2 regions of the Methylorubrum pseudosasae genome follow, and region 2 is predicted to be linked to the other one. Evidence: predicted binding sites of a transcription regulator. Region 2 holds the regulator's gene; the other holds the start of a gene.
What was found. The regulator PhoB, encoded in region 2, activates phosphate uptake and scavenging genes when phosphate is short. The targets are predictions, from matches to a motif close to TGTCATNNANCTGTCAT.
Positions count from the first base shown of each region.

Region 1: a site for PhoB is predicted at 3,852-3,868, ahead of M2437_RS24025 (UDP-2,3-diacylglucosamine diphosphatase). Genes of this name have one in related genera too.

Region 1 covers NZ_JAQGDU010000002.1:4,877,167-4,885,050, reverse strand. The annotation lists gene M2437_RS24040 (DUF1134 domain-containing protein) at 122-739, opposite strand; gene rnhB (ribonuclease HII) at 1,095-1,745, opposite strand; gene M2437_RS24030 (glycosyltransferase family 4 protein) at 1,872-2,948, opposite strand; gene M2437_RS24025 (UDP-2,3-diacylglucosamine diphosphatase) at 2,981-3,793, opposite strand; gene M2437_RS24020 (aminotransferase class V-fold PLP-dependent enzyme) at 4,456-5,664, shown strand; gene M2437_RS24015 (D-2-hydroxyacid dehydrogenase) at 5,932-6,876, shown strand; gene M2437_RS24010 (NADP-dependent methylenetetrahydromethanopterin/methylenetetrahydrofolate dehydrogenase) at 7,020-7,884, shown strand, end outside.
Region 2 covers NZ_JAQGDU010000002.1:1,608,326-1,616,209, reverse strand. The annotation lists gene M2437_RS08530 (hypothetical protein) at 1-150, opposite strand, end outside; gene pstS (phosphate ABC transporter substrate-binding protein PstS) at 571-1,611, shown strand; gene pstC (phosphate ABC transporter permease subunit PstC) at 1,726-2,700, shown strand; gene pstA (phosphate ABC transporter permease PstA) at 2,745-3,638, shown strand; gene pstB (phosphate ABC transporter ATP-binding protein PstB) at 3,680-4,495, shown strand; gene phoU (phosphate signaling complex protein PhoU) at 4,627-5,340, shown strand; gene phoB (phosphate regulon transcriptional regulator PhoB) at 5,429-6,133, shown strand; gene M2437_RS08495 (GcrA family cell cycle regulator) at 6,362-6,901, opposite strand; gene M2437_RS08490 (cell envelope integrity EipB family protein) at 7,408-7,884, shown strand, end outside.

The DNA of each region.
Region 1 (7,884 bases), 3.3 Mb from region 2:
CTTCCCTCCGGCCTTAAGCGTCGGCGACCGCACCCGCGGGCGCTTGTCGCAGAGGGCATCCTGCCCCCTCTCCGGGCGATTGCGTGGCGTCAGGCGGTGGCCGGAATCGTTCGGGAAACGGTCAGAACGGGTTCCAGGTCGGGCGGCCGGTGAATTTCAGGTAGCCGATATTGATGCCGAGCCGGGCGCCGACGCCAGAGCGGATCGGCACCACGATGATGCCGCCGTCGGTCACCGCCGTCATGCCGAAGCCGCCGATGAAGTAGGCCGAGCCGTCGACGCCGCCGAAGCGGCGGTAGAGGTCGCGCACGGCGGGCAGGTTGTAGACGAGCATCATGGTGCGCGCGCCGTCGCCGCCGACATCGAAGCCGAGCGTCGGCCCCTGCCAGTAGATCCGGCGCTGCCCGGCATTGCGGGTATAGAGCGTGCCCTCGCCGAAGCGCAGGCCGCCGACGATGGCGCCGGACGCCTCCTGTCCGAGGATGTAGCCGTTGGGCTCGCCCCAGCGCCGGGTCGCCTCCTCGACGGTCAGCGCGAGGCCGCGGGACACGCTGCCGAAGAAGCGGTGCCCGTTCTCGACCACCTCGGCGGCGCGGAACGAGTCCGGGCGCACGCCGTCGTCCTGATAGGCCAGAGCGGGGACGGCCCCGGCCAGGAGGCCGCCGGACAGCCCGGCCGAGAGGCCGAGCAGGGCAGCGCGGCGGGTCGTGCCCCCCGTTCGGATGGGATCGTGCGGCATGTCGGTCTCCCTACCGGCTCCCTTGCCCGCCCCTATGCCCGCCCGGGCTTGCCCGGCGCGCAGGCGCTTCCCTCGGCGGAAGCGGCATCGGATCGAGGCACGCAGGGAGCGCGCAGTCTCGAGATCGATCAAGTCAAGTTTGGGTTAACGGGCGGTTAAGCGGGCGGGTCATGCGGATGAGAGGAGAAGCCCGATCCGGTCCCACGGCTCTCGCCAAAGGGCACAGCGCATGGTCGCGAGGGCTTCCGAGAACCCGACTCGGCTGACCTTCGGCTTCCGAGTTTTTCCGGACGGCCATGGCTGCGGGGGGAGGGGGAGACACGACGGCACCGGCAAAGATCCCACCGGCACCCCGTCACGCGTCCGGGATGCCGCGCGCGGTCTCGAACCGTCCCGTGAAGCTGAGCCTGTGGTGCGGGCTGCGGCCTTGCGCGGTGAGGCCGGCGAGGTGGGCGGCGGTGCCGTAGCCGGCGTTGCGCTCCCAGGCATAGGCCGGGTGGCGCGGGGCGAGCCGACGCATGATCTCATCGCGAAACGTCTTGGCGACAATGGAGGCGGCGGCGATCTGCGGCACGAGGCGGTCGCCGCCGATCACCGCGCGGCAACCCTGCGTCAGGCCGGGAATCGGATCGCGCCCGTCCACCAGTACGGTTGCGTCGAGGCCGAGGCCCAGGACCGCCCGGCGCATGGCGTTGAGGGTCGCCCCGCGCACGTTCACCCGGTCCACCAGCGCCCGCGAGCCCGCCGCGAGCGAAATCCGCGCATGCGCCCGGATCAGCGGGGTCAGCGCCTCGCGCGCGGCACGGTCGAGGCGCTTGCTGTCGTCGAGCCGGGCCAGAATTTCCGGCGGGAAGGCGATGGGGTCGAACCACACGGCCGCCACCATCACCGGACCGCACAGGGCACCGCGCCCGACCTCGTCGCAGCCGATCACCGCCGGATAGGTGGCGGCAAGCGCAGGATCGAACGGGCGCGGGGCTTTGACGGATTTCGGTCGAGGGGCCATGGCGCGGACCCTGGCATCCCTGCGCTCCCCCGTCATCCCGGGGCGGGCCAAAACCCCGCGGACAAGGGGCGCCCCGGCCATGAATCCGGCGGCATCCGATCGATCCCGCGGGAATGCCGGCCTCGCTCAGCCGGGGCGCGGCAGCGGGGCGCTGTTCGGTTGGCGGGCGGAGCGCTGAATCGATCCGAGCGCGTGGGCCGTCGCGATGTTGTCGTAGAACTGGCGCGCGCTCTCGGCCCAGGTGTAGCGCATCGCCTCCGCCCGGCAGCGCTCCCGCGGGATCGCGAGCGCGGCGAGTGCGGCCGCGCGCAGATCCGCATCGAGGGCGCCCGCGCCGGTGCCGCCGATCACGTCGAGGGGGCCGGTCACGGGATAGGCCGCAACCGGCAGGCCCGAGGCGAGCGCTTCGAGCAGCACGATGCCGAATGTGTCGGTCAGGCTCGGGAACACGAAGGCGTCGGCACGCGCGTAAACCCGCGCCAGCGCCTCGCCGGTCAGCGCCCCGAGGAAGTGCGCGTCCGGCGCCAGCGCCTGGAGCCGCGCCCGGTCCGGCCCGTCGCCGACCACGACCTTGGAGCCCGGCAGGTCGAGGCTGAGAAAGGCGGCAAGGTTCTTCTCGACCGCGAGCCGGCCGACCGAGAGGAAGATCGGCCGGGGCAGATCGGAAAACGGGTTCGCCCCGTCGTCGCCGTCACGGGGGCGGAAGAGGTCGGTGTCGACGCCGCGGGTCCAGCGCATCAGGTGGGTGAAGCCGCGCCCCGCCAGCTCCCGTTCGAGGGAGGGCGTGCTGACCATGGTGCCGCTCGCTGCGGCGTGGAAGCGGCGCAGCCACGCATAGCTCCAGGCCTCCGGCACCGGCGCGCGGGCGGCGAGATATTCGGGAAAGCGGGTGTGGTAGCTCGTGGTGAAGGCCTGCCCCCGCGACAGGCAGGCGGCGCGCACCGCGTGGCCGATCGGGCCTTCCGTGGCGATGTGCACATGGGTCGGTGCGAGCCGCTCCCAGCGCGACAGCACCCGGCCGCGGGTGACCAGCGAGAGCCGGATCTCGCGGTAGCCCGGCATCGGCAGGGAGGGGAAGTCGGCCGGCGTCAGCATCAGCGGCTCGACGCCGAGGCCGGCGGCGGCCTCGGCCATGCGCTCGACCGAGCGCACCACACCGTTGACCTGCGGGTGCCACGCATCGGTGGCGAGCAGCAGCCTCATGCGGGTCTCGTCTGTCCGTGAGGGGCGGGGCTCTAGGCGACGGCGCGGCGGATCTCAGGCTCGAAGGTCTCGGCCCCGCGGCGCTCGCGCAGCAGGGTCGGGTAGTGCAGCACCTCCATGCGGCCGTCGTAATGCTCGACGATGCCGGTGCAGGATTCCACCCAATCGCCGGTGTTGAGGTAGATCAGCCCCTCGACCTCGCGGTGGGCCGCATGATGGATGTGGCCGCAGATCACCCCGTCCGCGCCCTGGCGCCGGGCTTCCGTGGCGAGGAAGGTCTCGAACTGCCCGATGAAGTTGACCGCGTTCTTCACCTTGAGCTTCGCCCAGGCCGAGAGCGACCAGTAGGCGAGGCCGAGGCGGCGGCGTATCCGGTTGACCACGGTGTTGACCGCGAGCGCCGTGGTGTAGGCCCAGTCGCCCAGATGCGCGAGCCACTTGGAGTGGCGCACCACCATGTCGAACTGGTCGCCGTGGATGACGAGGTAGCGCTTGCCGTCGGCCGCGACGTGGATCCGGCTGTCGGCGATCTCGATGCCGCCGAAGGTCATGCCGATATAGTCGCGCAGGAACTCGTCGTGGTTGCCGGGCACGTAGACGACATGCGCCCCTTTGCGCACCTTGCGCAGCAGCTTCTGCACCACGTCGTTATGTGCTTGCGGCCAGTACCAGCCCGAGCGGAGCTGCCAGCCGTCGACGATGTCGCCCACGAGGTAGATCGTGTCGGCATCGACGTCGCGCAGGAAGTCGAGCAACAGGGCCGCTTGGCAGCCCTTGGTGCCAAGATGCAGATCGGACAGGAAGAGCGTCCGAACGCGGATGGTCGACTCCGGATCCTGTGACACTGGCGCCCTCGGCTCTTCACAACCGCACCGCGACGGGGAAGAGCCAAATCCCATTCCGATCTCAGTTTGATGACGGCGGGGTGCATCGTTCTGCCCCGCTTCGGCGTTGCGGGCGGTCTCCCCGGTTTCCGGCACCGCGCCCGCCCACGGCTCGCCGCAGACCCTGCCCGCGGCCGGTGCATACGAAAATCTTTTTGTTTTTCAGTTCAGTTTTTTCCGTTTTCCATTCCCCGGCGGGGGAGGCATAACGGCAGCCAAGGTCATCCGCCGCGCGTGCCCCGGCATGCGCAGCAGCACCCGGCAGAGGTGTGGGAATGGCCGCGATGGATGGGAGCGCTGGACACGCAGCAGGAGCGCGCTTGAATGCGGCGCCGGGCTGACGCATCGAGGGTTCGGTCCTTTGGAGGCGACCGGCGCGGCTGCACGCGCCGCGACGCGGGCGGCACGACGGCCGCTTCGCCGCTCCGGGACGGTCAACGATCCGACATCGCAGAGGTACGGTCCCGGTCGGCGGAAGGCCTGTTGCGCGCGGCTTTGCGGTGGGACCGGCGGTGGGACTGAACGACGTTTCGCGGCGGGCTTGCGCTCGCCATCAGGATCGGGCGGGATCGCGGCCGCGAAGGGCCGCTCTGCCCAGAACGACTTAATTGGAGGAAATTCTCATGGCGGCAACGAGACGTCCGGGACGCAACCACCTGTTCGTTCCCGGCCCGACCAACATCCCGGACCGGGTGATGCGCGCCATGATGGTGCAGTCCGAGGATCACCGCTCGGTCGATTTCCCGTCGCTGACGAAGCCGCTGTTCGAGGACACCAAGAAGGTGTTCGGCTCGACCGAAGGCACGATCTTCCTGTTCCCGGCCTCCGGCACGGGCATCTGGGAATCGGCGCTGTCCAACACGCTCGCCCGCGGCGACAAGGTGCTGGCCGCCCGCTTCGGCCAGTTCAGCCATCTCTGGATCGACATGGCCCAGCGCCTCGGCCTGGACGTCGTCGTCCAGGAGGAGGAGTGGGGCACCGGCGCCAAGCCCGAGAAGATCGAGGAGGCCCTGCGCGCCGACAAGAACCATGAGATCAAGGCCGTCATGGTGGTCCATAACGAGACCGCGACCGGCGTGACCTCCAACATCGGCGCCGTGCGCAAGGCGATCGACGCCGCCGGCCACCCGGCCCTGCTGTTCGTCGACGGCGTGTCCTCCATCGGCTCGCTGCCGTTCAAGGCCGACGAGTGGAAGGTCGACTGCGCCATCGCCGGCTCCCAGAAGGGCCTGATGCTGCCCGCCGGCCTCGGCGTGATCTGCGTCAGCCAGAAGGCGCTCAAGGCCGCCGAGGGCCAGTCCGGCCGCAACGACCGGCTCGCCCGCGTCTACTTCGACTGGGAAGACCAGAAGAAGCAGAACCCGACCGGCTACTTCCCCTACACCCCGCCGCTGCCGCTGCTCTACGGCCTGCGCGAGGCGCTCGCCTGCCTGTTCGAGGAAGGCCTGGAGAACGTCTACCACCGCCACGCCGTGCTCGGTGAGGCGACCCGTCAGGCCGTCGCGGCCTGGGGCCTGAAGACCTGCGCCAAGTCGCCGGAGTGGAACTCCGACACCGTCACCGCCATCCTGGCGCCCGAGGGTGTGGACGCGGCCAAGATCATCAAGCACGCCTATGTGCGCTACAACCTCGCGCTCGGCGCCGGCCTGTCCCAGGTCGCGGGCAAGGTGTTCCGCATCGGTCACGTCGGCGACCTGAACGAACTCTCGCTGCTCGGCGCCATCGCCGGTGCCGAGATGTCGCTCATCGACAACGGCGTGAAGGTGACCCCCGGTTCGGGTGTTGCCGCCGCCTCCAGCTACCTGCGCGAGAACCCGCTCGCCAAGGCCTGATCTTAGGGCCTGATAATTTGGCCTGATTTTTGGGGGCGACGCCGGTTCCAACGGCGCCGCTTCCGCTACATGAGAAAGGCGCCCCGTGGAGCGTCCGGCTTGCCGGCGTTCCGCGGGAGACGCTTCGAGACAGGTGAGGAAACGGGGCCGGCGTCGGTGCCTCATGAAACTCCCGGTCACCGACCGTTCTCGCTCCGGCGACGACGGGGCGGCAGGGGTTTTGTGAGCAACACGATTGCCCGCCGGTCGATCCGGAAGGGGTCCAGAATGACAAAGAAAGTCGTCTTCCTCGATCGCGAGTCGCTCGACGCGACCGTGCGCGAATTCAACTTCCCGCACGAGTACAAGGAATACGAGTCGACCTGGACGCCGGAGGAGATCGTCGAGCGCCTTCAGGGCGCCGAGATCGCGATGATCAACAAGGTGCCGATGCGCGCCGACACGCTGAAGCAGCTTCCCGATTTGAAGCTGATCGCGGTGGCTGCCACGGGCACGGACGTCGTCGACAAGGCTGCGGCCAAGGCACAGGGCATCACGGTCGTCAACATCCGCAACTACGCCTTCAACACCGTGCCCGAGCACGTGGTCGGCCTGATGTTCGCGCTGCGCCGGGCGATCGTGCCTTACGCCAACTCGGTGCGCCGGGGCGATTGGAACAAGTCGAAGCAGTTCTGCTACTTCGATTACCCGATCTACGACATCGCCGGCTCGACGCTCGGCATCATCGGCTACGGCGCGCTCGGCAAGTCGATCGCCAAGCGGGCCGAGGCCCTCGGCATGAAGGTGCTCGCCTTCGACGTGTTCCCGCAGGACGGGCTCGTGGATCTCGAGACGATCCTGACCCAATCCGACGTCATCACGCTGCACGTGCCGCTGACGCCTGACACCAAGAACATGATCGGGGCCGAGCAGCTCAAGAAGATGAAGCGCTCCGCGATCCTCATCAACACCGCCCGCGGCGGACTGGTGGACGAGGCGGCCCTGCTCCAGGCGCTCAAGGACGGCACCATCGGCGGCGCCGGCTTCGACGTCGTGGCCCAGGAGCCCCCGAAGGACGGCAACATCCTCTGCGACGCCGACCTGCCGAACCTGATCGTCACCCCGCACGTGGCCTGGGCGAGCAAGGAGGCGATGCAGATCCTCGCCGACCAGCTCGTGGACAACGTCGAAGCCTTCGTCGCGGGCAAGCCGCAGAACGTCGTCGAGGCGTAAGAAACGCACCGGCCTCGGAATGGGGCCGCGTTACGAAAAGACTCTCGAGGGCGACCGGGACCGGACGGCCCCGGACGCATCCTCCATGCAGACGCACCGCGTGATCCATCACCGCGGTCCATGAACAACCGGCCAGAGGAATCATGTCCAAGAAGCTGCTCTTCCAGTTCGACACCGATGCCACGCCGAGCGTCTTCGACGTCGTCGTCGGCTACGACGGCGGTGCCGACCACATCACCGGCTACGGCAACGTCACGCCCGACAACGTCGGCGCCTATGTCGACGGCACGATCTACACCCGCGGCGGCAAGGAGAAGCAGTCGACGGCGATCTTCGTCGGCGGCGGCGACATGGCGGCCGGCGAGCGGGTGTTCGAGGCGGTGAAGAAGCGCTTCTTCGGCCCGTTCCGCGTGTCCTGCATGCTGGATTCGAACGGCTCCAACACGACCGCCGCGGCGGGCGTGGCGCTCGTCGTCAAGGCGGCGGGCGGCTCGGTCAAGGGCAAGAAGGCCGTCGTGCTCGCGGGCACCGGCCCGGTCGGCATGCGCTCGGCGGCGCTGCTCGCCGGCGAGGGCGCCGAGGTCGTGCTGTGCGGGCGCAAGCTCGACAAGGCGCAGGCCGCGGCCGATTCCGTGAACAAGCGCTTCAAGGTGAACGTCACCGCGGCCGAGACCGCGGACGACGCTTCGCGCGCCGAGGCCGTGAAGGGCGCCCATTTCGTCTTCACCGCCGGTGCGATCGGCCTTGAACTGCTGCCGCAGGCAGCCTGGCAGAACGAGAGTTCGATCGAGATCGTGGCCGACTACAACGCCCAGCCGCCGCTCGGCATCGGCGGGATCGATGCGACCGACAAAGGCAAGGAATACGGCGGAAAGCGCGCCTTCGGTGCGCTGGGCATCGGCGGCTTGAAGCTCAAGCTGCACCGCGCCTGCATCGCCAAGCTGTTCGAGTCGAGCGAAGGCGTCTTCGATGCCGAGGAGATCTACAAGCTGGCCAAGGAAATGGCCT
Region 2 (7,884 bases):
ATCGCTGCCGAAGCGTTGACGCTGTTGCTGCAGCGTCAGCTCGTCCTCGAGGGCCGCCCGCTCCGCATGGAGCGCGAGGTAGGCCGCGTCCTGAGGATCGGCCGGATCGAGGAGGGGCTCTTCCTCGCGGGGTGAATGTGGCTCCGTCACGATGACGGTCTCCTCGGACGTTTCAAGCGCAGGCCCGGTTCCACTCAGGATCTCAAGGGCGAGATCTCGTGAAGATCACGCTCGTGGAACGACTGAGCGTCCCTCACGAAACTTCCGGGCGCTGACCATCGTTGCATCGGCCGCGATGGTGCGGCGGACATATTGTCAGAGAAACTGACCCGCGCACCTATTCCGGTAACGCTCCCGGGGGAGGAGTGGTCCCGTCGCGATCCCATCCTCAGTGAAATTTCGTCTTCCCCCAGGGCTTTCCGGGAGCTTTCCAGGGGCTGTCATGTCACCGTCATGTCGCCGTCATAGAGGCGGCGCGTCGGTGCACTAGATGGCAGCAGCGTCGCAGCGAGACCGGTTTCAAATCAGGACCGGCCCCGACAATGCGCCCGACACCCTACGGAGATGCTCGTGAAACCCTTCACTTACGCTCTGGCCGTCGGCCTCGCGGCCGCCCAGCTCGCGACCTCAGCCCTGGCCGCCGACATCACCGGCGCCGGTGCCACCTTCCCCTTCCCCGTCTATTCGAAATGGGCCGAGGCCTACCGCAAGGATACCGGCACGGGCCTGAACTACCAGTCGATCGGCTCGGGCGGTGGCATCAAGCAGATCCAGGCCAAGACCGTCGATTTCGGCGCCACCGACGCGCCGCTGAAGCCCGCCCAGCTCGAGAAGGACGGCCTCGTCCAGTTCCCGACCGTCATGGGCGGCGTCGTCCCGGTGATCAACGTCCCGGGCATCGAGGCCGGCAAGGTCAAGCTGACCGGTGAACTCCTGGCCGACATCTATGCCGGCAAGATCCTGAAGTGGTCCGATCCGAAGATCGTCAAGCTCAACGACGGCGTGAAGCTGCCCGACGCGAACATCACCCCGGTCTACCGCTCGGACGCCTCCGGCACGACCAACATCTTCACCACCTATCTCTCCTCGGTCTCCGAGCCGTGGAAGAAGGAATTCGGTGCGGCCACCACGGTGAGCTGGCCGGTCGGCCAGGGCGGCAAGGGCAACGAGGGCGTGACCGCCACCGTCAAGCAGGTTCCGAACTCGATCGGCTACGTCGAGTCGGCCTATGCCAAGCAGAACAAGCTCGCCTACACGCTGATCCAGAACAAGGCCGGCAAGTACCCGCAGCCCGACGACAAGGCGTTCCAGGCCGCCGCCGCCAGCGCCGACTGGAAGTCGACCCCGGGCTTCGGCATCACGCTGACCAACCAGGCCGGCGAGGAAGCGTGGCCGATCACCGCCGCCACCTTCATCCTGGTCCACAAGGAGGCCGCGGACGCCGCCAAGGCCGGCGACGTGCTGAAGTTCTTCGACTGGGCCTACAAGAACGGCGACAAGCTCGCGACCGAACTCGATTACGTGCCGCTGCCGGACAACGTCGTCGGCCTGATCCACGAGGAGTGGAAGGGCATCAAGGGCAAGGACGGCAAACCCGTCTTCGGTATGTAAGCAACCGTCTCAGGCCCTCTCCCGCACCCGGGAGGGGGTCTTTCTCCGAGTGTCCGGCTCGCCTCACGGGCCACGGCGCGCTAAACGCCCTCCATTCGAAGAGCCCTTCCGCGGATGACCGCCTTGACCCAGTCCATCGCCCTGGCCAGCGAGAGCGGCGTGCCCCGCACCGCCCCGAGCAAGACCGCCGACCGCCTGTTCAAGGGCGCGGCCTACGGATCGGCTCTGCTCGTGCTGCTGGTGCTCGCGGGCATCCTCGGATCGATCATCTACGGGGCGATGCCCGCGTTCAGGGAGTTCGGCTTCGGCTTCCTTACCTCCAGCGCCTGGAACATCGGCACCGAGCAGTTCGGCGCGCTGCCCGCCGTGATCGGCACCGTCGCCGCCGCCCTGCTGGCGCTCGTCATCGGCGTGCCGGTTTCGCTCGGCATCGCGATCTACCTGACGCAGCTCTGCCCCGGCTGGGCGCGCAAGCCCGTCGCCATGACCATCGAGCTGCTCGCATCGGTGCCGAGCATCATCTACGGCATGTGGGGCCTGTTCGTGTTCGCGCCGCTGTTCGCCCGCTTCGTGCAGGTGCCGGTCTCGAACCTCGTCGAAGGGCTCCCGATCGTCGGCACGATCCTCTACGCGCGCATCCCCTCCGGCGTCGGCGTGCTCACTGCCGGCATCATCCTCGCGATCATGATCGTGCCGTTCGTCGCCTCGATCACCCGCGACATGCTCGACCAGATCCCGACCGTGCTGCGCGAGAGCGCCTACGGCATCGGCTGCACGACCTGGGAGGTCGTGCGCCACGTCCTCGTGCCGCAGGCCTCGGTCTCGATCATCGGCGCGATCATGCTCGGCCTCGGCCGCGCGCTCGGCGAGACCATGGCGGTCACCTTCGTGATCGGTAACGCCAACCGCCTCTCCGCCTCGATCTTCGATCCGGGTTCGACCATCGCCTCGCGCATCGCCAACGAGTTCAACGAGGCCGACGGGCTCCAGCTCTCCTCGCTGATGGCGCTCGGCTGCCTGCTCTTCATCATCACCTTCGTCGTGCTGATCATCGCGCGCCTGCTGGTGCGGCGCACCAAGGTCGCCTGAACCGAAACGTCCGCAACGCCGCCAGCCTCGGAAAACGACGCGCCATGGATGCCAGCACTCCCCTCGCAACGGCCGAACGCCCCCGGAGGGCGAGCCGTGTGCGCTCCGGCCGCCGGATCGCCGACCGCGTCCTGATCCTGGCGAGCACCTTCGCCACGCTGCTCGGCATCGTCGTGCTCGGCTCGATCCTGCTGATGCTGATCGTCGAGGGCGTGAAGGGCTTCACCCCCGCCCTGCTCACGGAGCCGACGCCGGGGCCGGGCTCCGTGGGCGGCGGCATCGCCAACGCCATCCTCGGCAGCCTCGTGATGACGTTCATCGGCATCGTCATCGCCACGCCGATCGGGCTGATGGCCGGCACCTTCCTCGCGGAATACGGCCGCACCTCGAAGATCGCGGACATCATCCGCTTCCTCAACGACGTGCTGCTCTCGGCCCCCTCGATCCTGATCGGCCTTTTCGTCTACACGCTGATGGTGCGGCCGATGGGGACCTATTCCGGCTGGGCCGGCGCGGTGGCGCTGGCCATCATCGCCACCCCCGTGATCGTGCGCACCACCGAGGACATGCTGCGTCTCGTGCCGAGCCAGATGCGCGAGGCCGGCGCCGCGCTCGGCGCGCCCCGCTCCCTCGTCATCCGCGCGATCACCTGGCGGGCGGCGAGTGCGGGTGTCGTCACCGGCATCATCCTGGCGCTCGCCCGCATCGCCGGCGAGACCGCGCCGCTGCTGTTCACGGCGCTCAACAACAACAGCTGGTTCAACGCGAACCTTCTCGGCGGCGTGCCCAACCTGCCGGTGATGATCTACCAGTTCGCGCTGTCGCCCTATCCGAACTGGCAGAGCCTGGCCTGGGCGGGCGCCCTTCTCATCACCGTCACCATCCTGGCCCTGTCGGTGGTGGCCCGCCTTGTGATCAAGGACCAGCGGGCGCGCTGAGGCCGCCCCCCGGACAGACCTCCTACCTGCGAGACAATCCGATGAGCGCCTCCCCCGCGATCCGCAGCCAGTTCGAAGGTCGAAGCCCGGCCGACGTCAAGGCTCCGGTGCGCATCGCCTGCAAGGATCTCAACTTCTACTATGGCAGCTTCCATGGCCTGAAGGACATCAACCTCGATTTCCGCGACCGGCAGGTGACCGCGCTGATCGGGCCTTCGGGCTGCGGGAAGTCGACACTGCTGCGCACCTTCAACCGCATCTACAGCCTCTATCCGGAGCAGCGCGCGGAAGGCGAGATCCTGCTCGATGGGCAGAACGTTCTGGACCCGAAGATCGACCTGAACGAACTGCGCTCGCGCGTCGGCATGGTGTTCCAGAAGCCGACGCCCTTCCCGATGTCGATCTACGACAATGTCGCCTTCGGCCTGCGCCTCTACGAGAAGCTTCCGAAAGCCGAGCTCGACGTGCGCGTGGAGGAATCCCTGCGCAAGGCCGCGTTGTGGGACGAGGTGAAGGACAAGCTCAAGCAGTCCGGCACCGGCCTCTCCGGCGGCCAGCAGCAGCGCCTGTGCATCGCCCGCACCGTGGCACAGCGCCCCGAGGTCATCCTGTTCGACGAGCCGACCTCGGCCCTCGACCCGATCTCCACCGGACGCATCGAGGAGCTGATCGAGCAGTTGCGGACCGAGTTCACGATCGTCATCGTGACGCACAACATGCAGCAGGCCGCCCGCATCTCGCAGTTCACGGCGTTCATGTATCTCGGTGAGCTGATCGAGTTCGACGCGACCACGAAGATTTTCATGAACCCGGCCAAACGGCAGACCCAGGACTACATCACCGGCCGCTTCGGCTGAGATCGGCCGCGACTGCACGACAGTCGCAGCCCCCTTGCGCCCTCGTTGAGACGCGCCCTCTTCCGCCGGACCCATGTCCATCGCAGCTTGAGAGCGCCCTCGTCCGACCGCCTGATCGGGAAATTCGCGACATGGCCGACCATATCGTCTCCTCCTACGACACCGACCTCGAGAACCTGCGCCGCTCCATCGCCGAGATGGGCGGCGTGGCCGAGAAGATGATGACGGATGCCACCGACGCGCTGGTGCGCCGGGATACCACCCTCGCTCAGGCGGTGATCGTCGCCGACAAGCGCCTCGACCTGCTGCAGCGGGAGATCGAGGAGCGTTCGGTTCTCCTCATCGCACGCCGTCAGCCGCTGGCCATCGACCTGCGCGAGACGATCTCCGGCATCCGCGTCTCGGGCGACCTGGAACGGATCGGCGATCTCGCCAAGAACATCGCCAAGCGCGTCGTGGCGATCAGCGATCAGGCCCAGCCGCAGAAGATCGTGCTCGGCGTCCAGCACATGAGCGACCTCGTGCAGGAACAGCTCAAGGACGTGCTCGATGCCTATGCGAGCCGCGACGTGACCGCCGCCCGCGAGGTGTGGGAGCGGGACAGCGCCATCGACGCGCTCTACAATTCACTGTTCCGGGAACTCCTGACTTACATGATGGAGGATCCGCGCAACATCTCGTTCTGTACGCACCTGCTGTTCTGCGCCAAGAACGTCGAGCGGATCGGCGATCACACCACCAACGTCGCCGAAACCATCGAATACCTCGTCACCGGCGAGACGCCGACGGCCGAGCGGCCCAAGAACGACGCTTCGAACTACGCGACGATTACGCCGAGCACCTGACACCGAAGGTTTTCGGCGCGCGCGGCGATCAAGAGACGTCTCCGGCTCCTCTCTCGAGGGCCGGGCGTGACGGATGGAAAGACGGGCGATGACGAGTGCGCACATCCTGATCGTCGAGGACGAGGAATCGCTGACGACCCTGCTGCGCTACAATCTCGAAGCGGAGGGTTTCCAAGTCGATGTCGCGGTTCGCGGCGACGAGGCCGACCTTCGCCTGCACGAGACCACGCCCGACCTCGTACTCCTCGACTGGATGGTGCCGGGGCTCTCGGGGATCGAGCTGTGCCGGCGCATCCGTGCCCGCCGTGAGACCGAACGCCTGCCGGTCATCATGCTGACCGCCCGGGGCGAAGAGACCGACCGTGTGCGCGGCCTCTCGACCGGCGCCGATGACTACGTCGTCAAGCCGTTCTCCGTGCCGGAGCTGCTCGCCCGGGTCCGTGCGCTCCTGCGCCGCGCCAAGCCCACCCACGTCTCCGACATGCTCGTGGCGGGCGATATCGAGCTCGACCGCGTCAGCCACCGCATCCGCCGGCAGGGCCGCGAGATCCATCTCGGGCCGACCGAATTCAAGCTGCTCGAATACCTGATGCAGAGCCCCGGCCGGGTCTTCTCGCGGGAGCAGTTGCTCGACGGCGTGTGGGGCCACGACGTCTACATCGATGAGCGCACGGTCGATGTTCATGTCGGCCGCCTGCGCAAGGCGATCAACCGCCCGCGCCAGAGCGACCCGATCCGCACCGTGCGCGGCTCCGGCTACTCGTTCGACGAGATGTTCGCCGGAGCGGAGTGATACGGTCTCCGCCTGATCGAAGGGGGAACTGTCTCGCTCAGCCCGCGCGGCGCTTGAGCCAAGTCCAAATCCGCAATCCGAACGGATCGACCGGATTTGGCTCGAAGGAATCAATGGGATTTGGTCTAGGGGGCGGTCCTGCGGGTCGGGCAAAGCCCGTCCCCACTCGGTGCACGTCGGCAATCGCCCGTCGTCGCGGGCGTGCCCAGCTGTCTTCTCTTGGAGCCTTTAGCGGAAACCGGCGACGCGGCGGTCGCGCTTGCGCTCGGCGGCCGGCTGATAGGCGATCTGCGCGTGCTGGGTGCAGTACGGAAGGCCCGTGATCGCGCGGCCGCCGCAGAAGCGGAAGTCCGGCGAGGTCGGGTCGCCCATCGGCCAGCGGCACATCGATTCGCGCAGATCCATGATGGTGACCCGCTCGGAAACCGCGAGGGCCACCGGCTCCGGGGCAGGCTTCTGCGGCAGCGGGAAGTCCGGTGCGGGTCTGTGCGCGACGATCGCGGGCGGCTCCGGCAGCGTCGGCTCCTCGACGACCACGACCTCCATCTCGACCTCGGCGGCCAAGCCCTCCCGGCGACGTCCCTGCGACGCCGCACCCATCGACTTGACGCGGCCGGAGAGCCCGAGGCGATGCACCTTGCCGATGACGGCATTGCGCGAGACGCCACCGATCTGCAGGGCGATCTGGCTGGCGCTCAGGCCGTCGTCCCACAGGCGACGAAGCAGCTCGACGCGCTCATCCGTCCAGCTCGGGACCGCTTCCGTCATTGTCCCCTCCACGTCGAAACATCCTTGAACGTGAGACCGGCCGGCAGCGCGGCTGGCGCGCATGGCGACAGCAGGCATGGCCAGGGCCCGAGATCCGGCCCTGCACATGTCGGTTAACAGACGCCAAAGATGCCGTTGGCGACGCTGTGGAGACTACAGGACAGCTCGGCCGCGGAGCAAGGGTCCGCGCGTCTCACGGTCCGGTTTCCCCCGGCAATCGGACCCGTCGGACGGTGAGACGGATCGGTTTCCGCAGCGGAGCAAGCGAATCCTCCGCCATCCGTTAACGCGTTGCGTAAACTTGATCTTTTCCGAGCGTCCGGATCGGGTGAGGGTCGGCTGGCCGGGGTGCCGGGCGGCTGCTGGTATCGCCGAGATGTCCGCGGTCGCGTCGGGAGCGCGATCGAAAAAGATTGTCCGGACGGACGGGATGACTATGTGACGGACGTCGTCCGCCGGCCTGCCGCCTGTGGACAACCCACTTCAAGCGGACTTTGGGAGATCGCATGCGACTGCGCCTCGCGCCGGCCCTTTTCCTCCTTGCCGCGATGCCGGGAAGCGCGATGGCCGCGGGGCCGGCCGCACCGGTTCCGAACGAGGCCGCGATCCGGCTGGCCAACCACCGCGCGGTCTACGATCTGTCGCTGGCGCGCTCCGAAGGGACGCGGGCGGTCGAGGGCGTGCGCGGGCGCATCGTCATCGATTTCTCGGGCGACGCCTGCCGCGGCTACACCATGCAGACGCGTCAGGTGACGATGCTCAATTCCGGCGAGTCCGGCGACCGCACCTCGGATCTGCGCAGCACCACCTTCGAGAACGGCGACGGCAAGAGCTTCCGCTTCCGCACCACGACCGTTCTCAACAACGCGCCCTCTCCGGCCGTCGACGGGACAGCGGAGGCGGCCGACGCGCTCAAGGTGAAGCTCAAGGAGCCCAAGCGCGACCAGTTTCAGGCCGAGGGCGCGGTCCTGTTTCCGATCCAC